One region of the Rhizobium sp. Pop5 genome, then DNA from elsewhere that is predicted to be linked to it. Evidence: predicted binding sites of a transcription regulator. Region 1 holds the regulator's gene; each other region holds the start of a gene.
The links. Region 1 encodes PhoB, which activates phosphate uptake and scavenging genes when phosphate is short. Its sites were predicted from a motif close to TGTCATNNANCTGTCAT; they were not measured.
Positions count from the first base shown of each region.

Region 2: NE852_RS07530 (alpha-D-ribose 1-methylphosphonate 5-triphosphate diphosphatase) is a predicted target of PhoB. The motif match lies at 2,476-2,492, and genes of this name have one in related genera.
Region 3: NE852_RS24535 (acid phosphatase) is a predicted target of PhoB. The motif match lies at 2,307-2,323, and genes of this name have one in related genera.

Region 1 covers NZ_CP099399.1:141,501-145,709, forward strand. The annotation lists gene pstA (phosphate ABC transporter permease PstA) at 1-315, shown strand, start outside; gene pstB (phosphate ABC transporter ATP-binding protein PstB) at 331-1,146, shown strand; gene phoU (phosphate signaling complex protein PhoU) at 1,191-1,904, shown strand; gene phoB (phosphate regulon transcriptional regulator PhoB) at 2,052-2,735, shown strand; gene NE852_RS02885 (GcrA family cell cycle regulator) at 2,911-3,444, opposite strand; gene NE852_RS02890 (aspartate aminotransferase family protein) at 3,870-4,209, shown strand, end outside.
Region 2 covers NZ_CP099399.1:1,089,558-1,093,766, reverse strand. The annotation lists gene purN (phosphoribosylglycinamide formyltransferase) at 1-284, shown strand, start outside; gene NE852_RS07535 (hypothetical protein) at 365-934, opposite strand; gene NE852_RS07530 (alpha-D-ribose 1-methylphosphonate 5-triphosphate diphosphatase) at 1,250-2,419, opposite strand; gene NE852_RS07525 (PadR family transcriptional regulator) at 2,653-3,273, shown strand; gene NE852_RS07520 (NAD(P)/FAD-dependent oxidoreductase) at 3,278-4,209, shown strand, end outside.
Region 3 covers NZ_CP099400.1:143,455-147,663, reverse strand. The annotation lists gene NE852_RS24540 (IclR family transcriptional regulator C-terminal domain-containing protein) at 1-551, shown strand, start outside; gene NE852_RS24535 (acid phosphatase) at 643-2,187, opposite strand; gene NE852_RS24530 (cytochrome-c peroxidase) at 2,376-3,665, shown strand; gene NE852_RS24525 (nucleoside deaminase) at 3,866-4,209, shown strand, end outside.

The sequences.
Region 1 (4,209 bases):
CAGATGGTCTTCCACCACGTCCTGCCGCTCGCAATGCCCGGTATTCTCACAGGCACGATCATCGGCCTGGCGCATGCGCTCGGTGAGACCGCGCCGCTGCTGCTCATCGGCATGGTCGCCTTCGTCGCCAACGCGCCGGCGACACCGCTCGATCCCTCGACGGCTCTGCCCGTACAGGTCTATATGTGGGCAAACGAGGCCGAACGTGCCTTCGTGGAGCGTACTTCGGGTGCCATCATCGTCCTGCTCCTGTTCCTGATCGTCATGAACATGGGCGCCATCCTCTTGCGTCGTCGCTTCGAGCGCCGCTGGTAAACGGAGTTAAACATCATGAACATGTTGACGGAAGCAGCAGTTGAAAAGGCGCTGGATCGGAAGATGAGCAACGTCCCTTATAAGATGATCGGCCAGGATGTCTCGGTTTACTATGGCGAGAAGCGCGCGCTTTTCGACGTGAACCTGAACATCCGCGAAAACACCGTAACCGCGCTGATCGGCCCCTCGGGCTGCGGCAAGTCGACCTTCCTGCGGAGCCTTAACCGCATGAACGACACGATCGACGGCTGCCGCGTCACCGGCAAGATCACGCTCGACAGCGACGATATCTATGATCCCGATATCGACGTCGTCGAACTTCGCGCCCGCGTCGGCATGGTCTTCCAGAAGCCGAACCCGTTCCCGAAGTCGATCTATGAGAACGTCTCCTACGGCCCGCGCATCCATGGCCTTGCCAAGTCGAAGGCCGATCTCGACCAGATCGTCGAGACCAGCCTGCAGCGCGCCGGCCTCTGGAACGAGGTCAAAGACCGCGTGCACGAATCCGGCACCGGCCTGTCGGGCGGTCAGCAGCAGCGCCTCTGCATTGCGCGCGCCGTCGCCGTCAGCCCCGAAGTCATCCTGATGGACGAGCCCTGCTCGGCGCTCGACCCGATCGCCACCGCCAAGGTCGAAGAGCTGATCCACGAGCTGCGCGAAAATTACACGATCGTCATCGTTACGCACTCCATGCAGCAGGCCGCGCGCGTTTCGCAGCGCACCGCCATGTTCCACCTCGGCAATCTCGTCGAGGAGAACGACACCGACAAGATGTTCACCAATCCGGACGATCCGCGTACCCAGGACTACATCATGGGTCGCTTCGGCTGATTTTGGCGACACGAAGCCTTCCCGTTATTCGAGGATAAAGCCCCATGGCATCGACACATATTTTTTCCGCTTATGATGATGATCTGAAGTTCCTGTCCAGGCGGATTTCCGAAATGGGCGGCCTGGCCGAGCAGATGGTCAGCGAATCCGTCCGCGCTCTCGTCAACGGCGATACCGCGCTGGCGCAGAAAGTCATCTCCGACGACGTGATCCTCGATCACGCCGAACGCGAGATCGGCGACAAGGCGATCGTCACCATCGCCCGCCGTCAGCCGATGGCCTCGGACCTGCGCGAAATCATGGGTTCGATCCGGATCGCCGCCGATCTCGAACGCGTCGGCGACCTCGGCAAGAACACCGCCAAGCGCGTCATCGCCGTCCAGAGCACCGGCGTTCCCCGCAAGCTCGCCCGCGGCCTGGAGCATCTGTCCGAACTGGCGCTCGTCCAGCTCAAGGAAGTGCTCGACGTCTACACGACGCGCGCCGCCGACAAGGCGAATGCGATCCGCGAACGCGACAACGAGATCGACGCGATGTACACGTCGCTGTTCCGCGAACTCCTCACCTACATGATGGAAGATCCGCGCAACATCACGAGCTGCACGCATCTTCTCTTCTGTGCCAAGAACATCGAGCGCATCGGCGACCACGCCACCAACATCGCCGAGACGATCTACTACATGGCAACCGGCGCACAGCCGGAAGGTGATCGTCCGAAGGACGACAGCGCCAACACCGTTGGCGCGGTTACGGAATAACGGTTCCGGACCAGTCGCCCGGACCAGAAGATCGCGTGCGCGCCCATCCGGGCGCGCAAACAGGTCGCAGCCAATTCTGAATTTGCGCAGGATGCATTGCTTAAATCACCCCCGGTTTAAGGATCATGCGCGAGGAGACCGACACGCATGATCCCGAGAGTTGCAGTTGTTGAAGACGAAGAAGCGCTCAGCGTGCTTCTTCGCTACAATCTCGAAGCAGAAGGTTTCGAGGTCGATACCATCCTTCGAGGCGACGAAGCCGAAATCAGGCTTCAGGAGCGCACGCCCGACCTTCTCATCCTCGACTGGATGCTGCCCGGCGTCTCCGGCATCGAGCTCTGCCGGCGCCTGCGCATGCGGCCGGAAACCGAGCGCCTGCCGATCATCATGCTGACGGCGCGCGGCGAAGAAAGCGAGCGCGTCCGCGGGCTTTCGACGGGCGCCGATGATTACGTCGTCAAGCCCTTCTCGACCCCCGAGCTCGTCGCCCGCGTCAAGGCGATGCTACGCCGTGCCCGTCCGGAGGTTCTGTCGACGGTGCTGAAATGCGGCGATATCGAACTCGACCGCGAAACCCATCGCGTCCATCGCAAGAGCCGCGAAGTCCGCCTCGGCCCCACCGAATTCCGCCTGCTGGAATTCCTGATGTCGTCGCCGGGCCGGGTCTTCTCCCGGTCGCAGCTTTTGGACGGCGTCTGGGGCCACGACATCTATGTCGACGAGCGCACCGTCGACGTCCATGTCGGCCGCCTGCGCAAGGCGCTGAACTTTTCCAACATGCAGGACGTTATCCGCACCGTCCGCGGCGCCGGCTATTCGATGGAAGCCTGAGGGCTTCCATTCTAACCGCTGACAATCCTGGCAAAACCCGCGATGTCATCCTCGCCATTCTGCCGAGGGTCTGCACGCGCCGACTTGATCGACAATCCAAAACCTGAGCTTCCGTAAAGCTCCATAAAAAAACGGGCCGCTCGGCCCGTTTCTGATGTCCAGCGATGTCACACGCTCAGCTGACGCGGGCTGCTGCCCTGCGGCGCTCGTTGACCGGCTGGTAGGCAAGCCGCTGATGATAGCTGCAATAGGGCGAGTTGTCGGGGGATTCGCAGCCGCAGAAATGGAAGTCTTCCTTCAGCGGATCGCCGACCGGCCACTTGCAGGTGCGCTCGGTAAGCTCCGTCAGGCCGAGACGGCGGGAAATCGGCACAACCACGTTGCCCTTCGGCACGTATTCCATTTCCTCGATCGTTTCGATCTCGATCTCTTCCTTCAGCATCGTTGCGCCCTGCTGGCGGGTAACGGTGCGGGTGGCGATGCGCGAGGCATAGTTCGGGGCGCGCGGCGCCGACGTAGTACGCTTGGGCGCTCGCGCCGTCGTGGCCGTGCCGCCGGCCTTGGCGCGGCCCGGAAGGCTCAGTCGATGAACCTTGCCGATGACAGCATTCCTGCTCACTCCGCCAAGCTGCGCCGCGATCTGGCTGGCGCTCAGCCCTTCGGACCAAAGCTTCTTGAGTTTTTCGACCCGCTCGTCTGTCCAGTTCATGCCCTGTCTCCACCTTTTGCGTTGGTGATGGCAGAATCCCTCACCGTTGTCCCGGAAGCCTCCGAAACAAGAAACGCCTGATCAATTTTGGTGACTAGTTCCGCCGCATGCAGTCTAGTAATTGAACTTTAACCTAGTGTGAGGCTGACTCCGTGACAAGAGTCGCGTGAATCCGGATGAATCGAATTTCGGGTTTTCCCCAACTTGCTGCCCCTGCGTGTCATTTCTGCAATAATGCCTGTTGAAGACTTGAAATGCCGCTGTACACGCTTGCTGCATGCGCTAAGGGCGCAGTTTTGTTGACATTGCAGCGCGAAAAGGAAATAGTACCGCTTGCCGCCGCGAGGCGGCATTTTTGATTTTTCGGGCCTGGTTTCTTAGCCGGAGTCAGTTGCCCCATAACTTTTAGATCAGGAGATCGCGCCATGGCTGAAGCCGCGCCGCTTTATGACACCTATTCTCGTGCCCCGCTGCGGTTCGAGCGAGGCGAGGGCGTGTGGCTGATCACCGAAAGCGGCGAGCGATATCTCGATTTTGGCGCCGGCGTCGCCGTCACATCGGTCGGCCACAGCAATCCGCATGTTGTGGGCGCGCTGAAGGAGCAGGCCGACAAGGTCTGGCACCTCTCGAACATTTATGAAATCCCGGGTCAGGAGCGCCTGGCAAAGCGCCTGACGGACGCCACCTTCGCCGACAAGGTTTTCTTCACCAATTCGGGTGCGGAAGCGCTCGAATGCGCGATCAAGACGGCGCGCCGCTACCAGT
Region 2 (4,209 bases), 950 kb from region 1:
TCGACGCCGGAATGCGGATCGCCGGCTGCACCGTGCATTTCGTCACCGAAGGCATGGACGAGGGTCCGGTGATCGGCCAAGCCGCTGTCCCGCTCCTTTCCGGCGACACGGCCGAAAGCCTTGCCGCGCGCGTACTCACCGTGGAACACCAGATCTATCCGCAGGCGCTGCGGCTCTTTGCTGAAGGCCGAGTGACAATGGAAGGCGGTAAAGCTATTGGCAACGAGGCTTCGGCCGTCGCGCCCAAGGCTCAGCTCATCTCGCTGATCGGGGACTGCGGTTAGACACTACGCTGCTATCTGCACTAAGCAGGTTGCTTTTCCTCAACGGGATCGCATCACCAGTTCAGACAAATAAACATGCGCTATTCTCCGGCTATGAAATCGTTTCGGGAAAGCTGAAAAGCAAAGGGAAGCCTTTTGAAAGGACCGCTGCTTGTGAATGCAGCTTGGCGCTTTCTGGCCCACTCTTCGAAGAAGCCTTGCCCAAGGACTCGTTCGACGATGCCCTCAGTTTTAGCCTCATCAGTGATGGCGAGTTTGATGGATACAAGTCGATACCCTGAGCCAAACGATGCCTCAAGATTTCCCAGATCGACTTTTTGTGCCGTTGCGGGATCGGATAGATCCGAAAACGTTACCAACGCCGGATAAGAAGACCTTGGAACGTCCCTCGTCTGTCTCAACCGCTCCAAGTGATCGTTTTGTGCTCTGATTTCTTCACGAAGGCTCGCGGCATTTCCTGATCTGCTAAGAGGCGGCCTGAAAACCTGCTCGCTCGCCAAACCATCATATATTTTCGGAAGCACGAAGATGTATCTACTTGGAGCAAGCTCCACGACGACCGCTTCACCAGCGAGATCGCTGCTGAATCCACCGCCGCTGTCACCCAAACGAGCCCAACTAGGACTTTCGGACCAGCCGACGCTTTGCACGGACTCTCCCACGCGCCTCCCAGTGGGCGTTTCCACAACCACAATTATTTTCTGGTTCCAACGCCACGAATGGAAGCCAAACGCGTCGCATCCACCGAGGAGCGCCGGCTGAAGAAGGACCGCCAGAATGGCCGCATGGCGCCGTATGGGCATAAGCGTCTCGCGCAAAGTTAGATCATTCCAGAATATTGCATAAAGGCATCATCCTGGAGACCCTCAAGCAGAAGCCGCCTTTATGGCAATTACGTCTAACAACACAACCGCTGCACGCATTGCAAGGCCCTGCCACCCAGCGAGAATCAGATTCTTTAAAAGCTAAGCCGCCAGCGCCCGCAGCGGATGCAGCGTCCCGTCGCTGTAGACGAAGCGGCCGGCGTGGAAGGTGGCGCGAATGCGATTGATGTCACCCGGCTCGACCGCCACCAGATCGGCGCGCTGGCCGATGGCGATCTCGCCTCGATCCATCAGGCCGGCGGAGCGGGCGGCGTTGGCGGTCGCCATGGCGACGGCGGCCGGCAGGCCGCCTTCCACCGTGTCGGCGAGCTTGAAGATGCCGGGCACGAAGGCGGCCGGATGGTAATCGGCGGCGATGACGCTGAGCAGGCCGGCCCTGGCGGCATCGAGGGCGCTGAGATTGCCGGACATCGACTGGCCGCGGAGCGCATTCGGGGCGCCCATCAGCGTCCAGAGGCCGCGACGGCGTGCCTCTTCGGCCGCAGGTGCGGTGACCGGAAACTCGCTGATGGTGACGCCGAGATCATGCATCTCGGCGACCTTTTCGACGCTGTCGTCGTCGTGTGAGGCGAGCGACAGCTTATGCTTCAGCGACAGCGCGACGATCTCCTTCAGCTTGGTCTCGATCTCGGGATTGTTGCGCATGGCGATGCGCTTGGCGACGATCTCGGCCGCCATCTCCTCGGAGATGGCGCGGCGTTCGGAAATGCTGAGGATATAGCTCTGCAGGTTATTGTACTGGCCCTGGCCCGGCGTGTGGTCGGTGAGCGAAACCATATCGATCTGGTCGGCATTCAGCAGCCGCTCGAGCGCCGGGGCCGCGCCGACGTTGGTGATCTCGTAGCGGGCGTGGACGCGATGGTCGATCAGGAGATCGTCGCGCAGCCGGTTGATGCCCTCGATCACGGCCGACGTCGTCTCCAGCGAGCGCACATGGCCGTAGACGCTTTCGGTCGCGAAGGAGACGGCAGCGAAGGCGGTCGTAACACCTGCGGCGGCAAGCTTCTTGTCGAGTTCGTGAATGCCGAAATCGATCGGCATATGCGCATTTGGCCGCGGTGCAATCTCTCGCTCGATCATGTCGCCGTGCAGGTCGACGAAACCGGGCATCAGCAGCCGCCCGCCACCATCGATGGCAGCACCGGCAAGCGGCTCCGCCCTGATCTCGGCGATGGCGCCGTCCTCAACACGCACGGAACCTTCGCTCACCACCTCGTTTGGGAGAACGAGGGTGAAATTGCTGAGCCACATGGGCTTTCTCCTGACGCATCCGATGAGTGACAAGCCGCAGCGGATAGAACCGCTTCGTGACAGTCGTATGAAATTTTGGGCCCTATTACCTTATCGCGGAAACTTGTGCTTGGGAAACGGCCGGATCGGCCGGCGACGGATTCACGGTCATCGGTCCAGCCCAGCATTGACCAGGAGCCCACAAATTCAGATCGCAGTTGAATAGTCATAAAATAACTAGTAATGATACGACCATGACAACAATCAAACGCTCCCCAATCGCGCTCGCCGTCCTTGCAATGCTCATTGAAGAGCCGCTGCACCCTTACCGAATGCAGCGGCTCATCAAGGAACGCGGCAAAGACGAGGTAATCAATGTCACGCAGAGGGCAAGCCTCTATCAAACAATCCAGCGGCTCGAACGCGAGGGTTTGATCACCCCCCAGAAAACGATCCGGGACGACAAGCGTCCCGAGCGGACCGTTTACGAGATCACCGACAAGGGCCGCGACGTCGCGCTGGAATGGATGCGGGCGATATTGTCGACCCTGACGCGGGAATATCCGGAATTTCCCGCAGCCATGTCATTTCTTCCTCTGCTTACGCCTGAGGATGTGGCGAGCCAGCTTGAGCTCAGGGCAAGAGCCATCGAGTCGGAGCTTCGACGGATCGACAAGGCTTTGCAGGAAGCGCAGGCCGTTCCAAGGCTCTTTCTTCTCGAGATGGAATATGTCCGAGCGCTTCATGCAACCGAATTGTCCTGGGTCAACAGCATTGTCGAGGACCTCAGGGCCCAGCGCATTACCTGGACGGAAGAGTGGCTGAGGCAGATCGCCGCCGCGTTCTCCATCGATCCCAACCTTAACGAGAGGTAGCACCATGAAGGTTTTGATTATCGGCGCCGGAACTGGCGGTTTGGCACTCGCGCATCTGCTCAAGCAAGCAGGGATAGGCATAGCGGTTTATGAGCGCGACCTTGCTCCGAACACCGACACCGGCGGTTATCGCGTCGGCATCAGCCCGGCTGGAAGCCGAGCGCTGAAAGCCTGCATCCCCGGCCACCTCTACGACCTCTATGTCGCCACCTGCGCCAGGTCGCCGCGCTATTTCAACATGCTCACCGAACAGCTGGGCGACGTGCTGAACTTCGATATCGATGATGCAGGCCCGAACGCTCTCGACGGTGAAAAGAACGTCATTCGAAAGACGCTGAGGCGGGTTCTGCTCAGAGGACTTGAAGACGACGTCTTCTTCGGGAAGAGGCTTCAAGATTATACAAGTAACGCCGACGGGTCGGTCACCGCTCGCTTCGAGGATGGAAGCCTTGCGACAGGCGATGTCCTTGTGGGTGCGGACGGCACGAACTCCGCGGTACGCAAGCAACGCTTGCCGGAAGCGCGTCTGGAAGACACGGGAATGCTATCGCTCGGCGGCAAACTTCCCATGACGGTCGAGACGAAAGCTCTGCTGTCGGACAAAATGTTCCGAGGCATGTCGCTGATCATGGCGCCGATGGGTTTCGGCGCAATCATTCACTCGCTGGAGTTCGCCTCTAGCCGAAGCGATCCCGATTTTGCTGCTCGCTGGCCGGATTTCGTCGAAGCACTCGACGAGGACAGCATCGGCTGGGGCATATGGGGCGCTCGGCAAAATTTCCCGCGGGACACGACCGGCCTCGGCGGCGAACAATTGAGAGACCTCGGCTTGGAGCTCACCCGGGACTGGCACCCGCACATGCGTGCTCTCATTCGCATGACGGAGCCTTCGACGATCCACGATGTCAAGATGAGGACCTCCGTTCCGCTGAAGCC
Region 3 (4,209 bases), on a different replicon from region 1:
TGCGGCTTGGCCATGCCTATCTCGCCGCCACGCCGCTGCCGGCGCTACTGCAGCCGCATCTCGATCTTCTCTCGGAGAAAGCCGGCCAGAGCGCCTCGGCCTCGGTGCTCGACGGCACCGAAATCGTCTATATCGCCCGCGCCTCGCAGCGCCGCGTCATGTCGATCAATCTCACTCCGGGCAGCCGCCTGCCCGCCTACTGCGCATCGATGGGCCGCGTGCTCCTTGCTGCCCTGACCGAGAACGAAGCGCGCGCCATCCTGGCCCGCAGCGAGCTGAAGCAAAACACGATAAATACCAGGACCGACCCGGACGAACTCATTGCCGAATTCCGCCGCGTCCGCGCCGAGGGTTACGCCATCATCGATCAGGAGCTGGAAATCGGCCTCTGCTCCATTGCCGTGCCGATCGACAACGACCGCGGCGAAACGGTGGCGGCGATCAATATCGGCGCGCCGGCCGCCCTCGTCCCGGCCGCGGAGATGAAGGAGCGTTATCTCAAGCTGCTGAAGGAAACTCAGGCCGCGCTGCGGCCGCTGCTGCGCCGGTGACGACAAGCAGTTCCAGCAAAAGTGCGCTGGCCCGGAATGCGTAAAGAAAGAGATTGAGCGGCCCCGGCCGGTGACCGGGGCCGCTCAATCGTCAATGCGTCAGGTCGAGCGAAGCGGTCAGGTCGCCCATCGGCGGCTGGCCGTTGGTGCGCAGCGCCTCGTCGCGGGCGACGATACCGGGCAAGACAGGCAGATCGTAGCGCGCGGTGATGAGGCGGATGATGGAGGTCGTGTCGTACTGGGTATGATCGATCGTGCCGCCTTTGGCGAAGGGCGAGATGATGAAGGCGGGAATACGGTTGCCCGGGCCCCAGCGGTCGGCCTTCGGCGGCGCGACATGATCCCAGAAGCCGCCATTCTCGTCATAGGTGACGATGACGAGCATATGACCCCATTGTGGGCTCTTTTCCAGATGCGAGACGATATCGGCAAGATGCTGGTCGCCGCTCGACACATCGGCATAACCGCCATGTTCGTTGAGGTTGCCCTGCGGCTTGTAGAAGGAAACGGCCGGCAGCTTGCCCGCGTCGATATCCTTCAGGAAGGCTTCGCCGGCAAGGCCGCCGTCCTTCAGATGTTCGGCGCGCGCCGGCGTGCCGGGCGCGAAATTGGCGAAATAGTTGAACGGCTGATGGTGGAACTGGAAGTTCGGTACCGGCGTGGCGTTCTTGCCGTCCAGCGCCGCCTGCCAGGCGCCGCTATACCAGGCCCAGCTGACGCCTTTCAGCGACAGCAGATCGCCGATGGTGATCGCATGCTGCGGCGGCAGTGTCGTCGCCGCTGCCGGATCGGCCAAGGCGGTATCACCGTCCTTGGCCGGCGGATTGGCGCTCGGCTGATAGGGTGGCTGCATGGTGTTGACGGCGTAGAAATCGGGCGTCAGCGTGCCGTCGGAGACGAATTTCGGGGCGCCGTCGAGCGCCGACTTCGGGGCGTTGTCGGCCACAACAAGCGACGTGCCGTCGGCATCGACCTTGGCGATCACCGGCTTGGCCGGGCTCTTGTCGGCGTCGGGGTAATAGGGCGCACAGGCGCAAACCAGCGCGAAGTGGTTGAGGAAGGAGCCGCCGAAGGCGCCCTGGAAGAAATTGTCGGCAAGGACGTATTTCTTCGCCACCTGCCACATCGGCAGGATGGAGCCGTCATAATGGCCCATGACGAGGCTGCCGGAATCCGCCCAGGCGACGAATTTGTCGTTCTTGCCGCCGTCGATCTGCATCTGCTCCTGATAGAAGCGGTGCCAGAGATCGCGGGTGATGACCGTGGGCGCTTGGGCAAAACCCTTGGGATCGTCGATCGCGAAGCTGGCATTGGCAAGATGGGCCGACTGGGCCTCGGTGACGGCGGGCGTCACGCCCTTGGCGGTCAGGCCGCCCCAGGCCGGCGGCAGTTCGGCAAGCGGCTGCCCGTCGCGGTCGAGCTGGCGCGCCTGGTCAGCGGTGACATTGGAGAGACCGTTGGCGCCGGGGAAGCCGCCATAGAGATTATCGAAGCTACGGTTTTCGGCATAGATGACGACGATATTGTCGATCTTGTCGTAACCGGCAGGTGCGGCATGGGCTGCCGTCACTATCGCGAGCGGCATCATGGCCGATCCGGCGAGGCAGAGGGCGTTGAGGAGTTTCAGTCTTTTCACGGGTAGAGACCTCATGGCTAGGGGGCGTTGGCTAGAGGGAGCGGGAAACGCTCGGGGGCGCACCGACGCTATTCCCGCCGTCTATCAACATTGTGACATCAAGGTTACAGCGAGGCGGCCGTCATCAATTTGTTGCAACGAGGTTCGATCATGAAGGAAAATAGGCCTAAGCTATTGGAATTCTTATCATGTCGACAAAGACGTTCTGGCTGCTGCGCTCCGGTTTGGCAGTCAGCCTGGGTGCCGCGGCGCTCTGTGTGGCCATTCCGCCGCTGCGGCAAAGCAGCGCGGCCGCCGCTGCCGGCGTCCATCCAGGACCGATGTCACGCGCCGAGGCCTTCGCCCGGGCCGAAACGCTGACTGCGCTCGGCCGCAAAATCTTCTTCGATCCCTCGCTGTCGGCCTCAGGCCTCCGGGCCTGCTCGTCCTGCCATGATCCCGCTCACGCCTTCGGCCCAGCATCGGCCAAACCGGTCGAGATGGGCGGCAAGGATATGAACCAGCCGGGCCTGCGCGCCGTTCCGACGCTGCGTTATCTGCAATCGATGCCTGCGTTCACTGAGCATTATTACGACTCCGAGGACGAGGGCGACGAAAGCGTCGACAACGGCCCGACGGGCGGCCTCACCTGGGACGGCCGGGTCGATCACGGCGCCGACCAGGCGAAGATCCCGCTGCTCTCACCCTTCGAGATGGGCAACAGGGATGCGGCCGAAGTCGCGGCGAAACTGCGCAGGGCGCCCTATGCCGACGCCATCAAGGCGGCCTTCGGCGAGACGGTGTTCGACAACCCCGCGGATACTTTCGCCGCCGCCGCCGAGGCACTCGCCACCTTCGAGCAAAGCGGCCCGGACTTCTATCCCTATTCCAGCCGCTACGACGCCTTCCTCGCCGGCAAGGCGACGCTGACGGCGCAGGAATTGCACGGCCGACAGTTGTTCGAGGACCCGGCCAAGGGCAACTGTTCGAGCTGTCACCTGAGCGAACCTGCCAATGACGGCGAGCCGCCGCTCTTTTCCGATTTCGGCTTCCTCGCCCTCGCAGCCCCCCGCAACATGGCGATCCCGGCCAATGCCGACCCTGGATATCACGACCTCGGCCTCTGCGGCCCACAGCGTACCGACCTGGCCGGGCACAGTGAATATTGCGGCTTGTTCCGCACGCCAACGCTGCGCAACGTCGCGCTGAAGAAGAGCTTCTTCCACAATGGCTATTTCCACACGCTGCGCGACGTCGTCTCCTTCTACGCGACCCGCGACAGCGACTCCGGCCGCTGGTATCCTCGCAACGCCGACGGCACGGTCCAGCGATATGACGACCTGCCGCAAGCCTATTGGGACAATGTCAACCAGGACCCGCCCTTCGGCAGGAAACCCGGAGATGCGCCGGCGCTGACCGACCCCGAAATCGACGACATCGTCGCTTTCCTGGGGACACTGACGGATGCGGACTTACAGCCCGAGCCGACCGGGCACTGACGCCATCGCGAAACGGCTGAGGATTACGACAATCTCCGGCCGCCTCCTTGCTACTTCGATCTAGGCTCAGGACCTTTGATTAGAGCCAAAAAATGACGGTTGCTGCGATGCAGATCACCAATCTTGAATCTGATTTGCAGCCCTTGGAAATCCGTCCGATCCGCGGGAAGATCATCCCGCTCTAATTCTTGGGAGTTCTCATGGAAAATCACGAGCCGTTTCTGCGAGAGGCGATTGCGCTCTCGAAATCCGCGATGGCAAACGGCGACGAACCGTTTGGCTCGGTACTGGTAAAGGACGGCGAAGTCATCCTACGCGCCGAAAACAGCGTCTTCACCGGCCACGATATGACAAACCACGCCGAGATGAACCTGGTTAAACTTGCGGCACAGCACTACGACACTGCTTTTCTGGCTGACTGTACGCTCTACACCAGCACTGAGCCGTGCGCGATGTGCTCCGGGGCGGTCTACTGGTCGGGTATCGGGCGTATGGTGTTTGCGTGCTCCGAAACACGGCTTGGCGAGATTGCTGGGATCGGGTT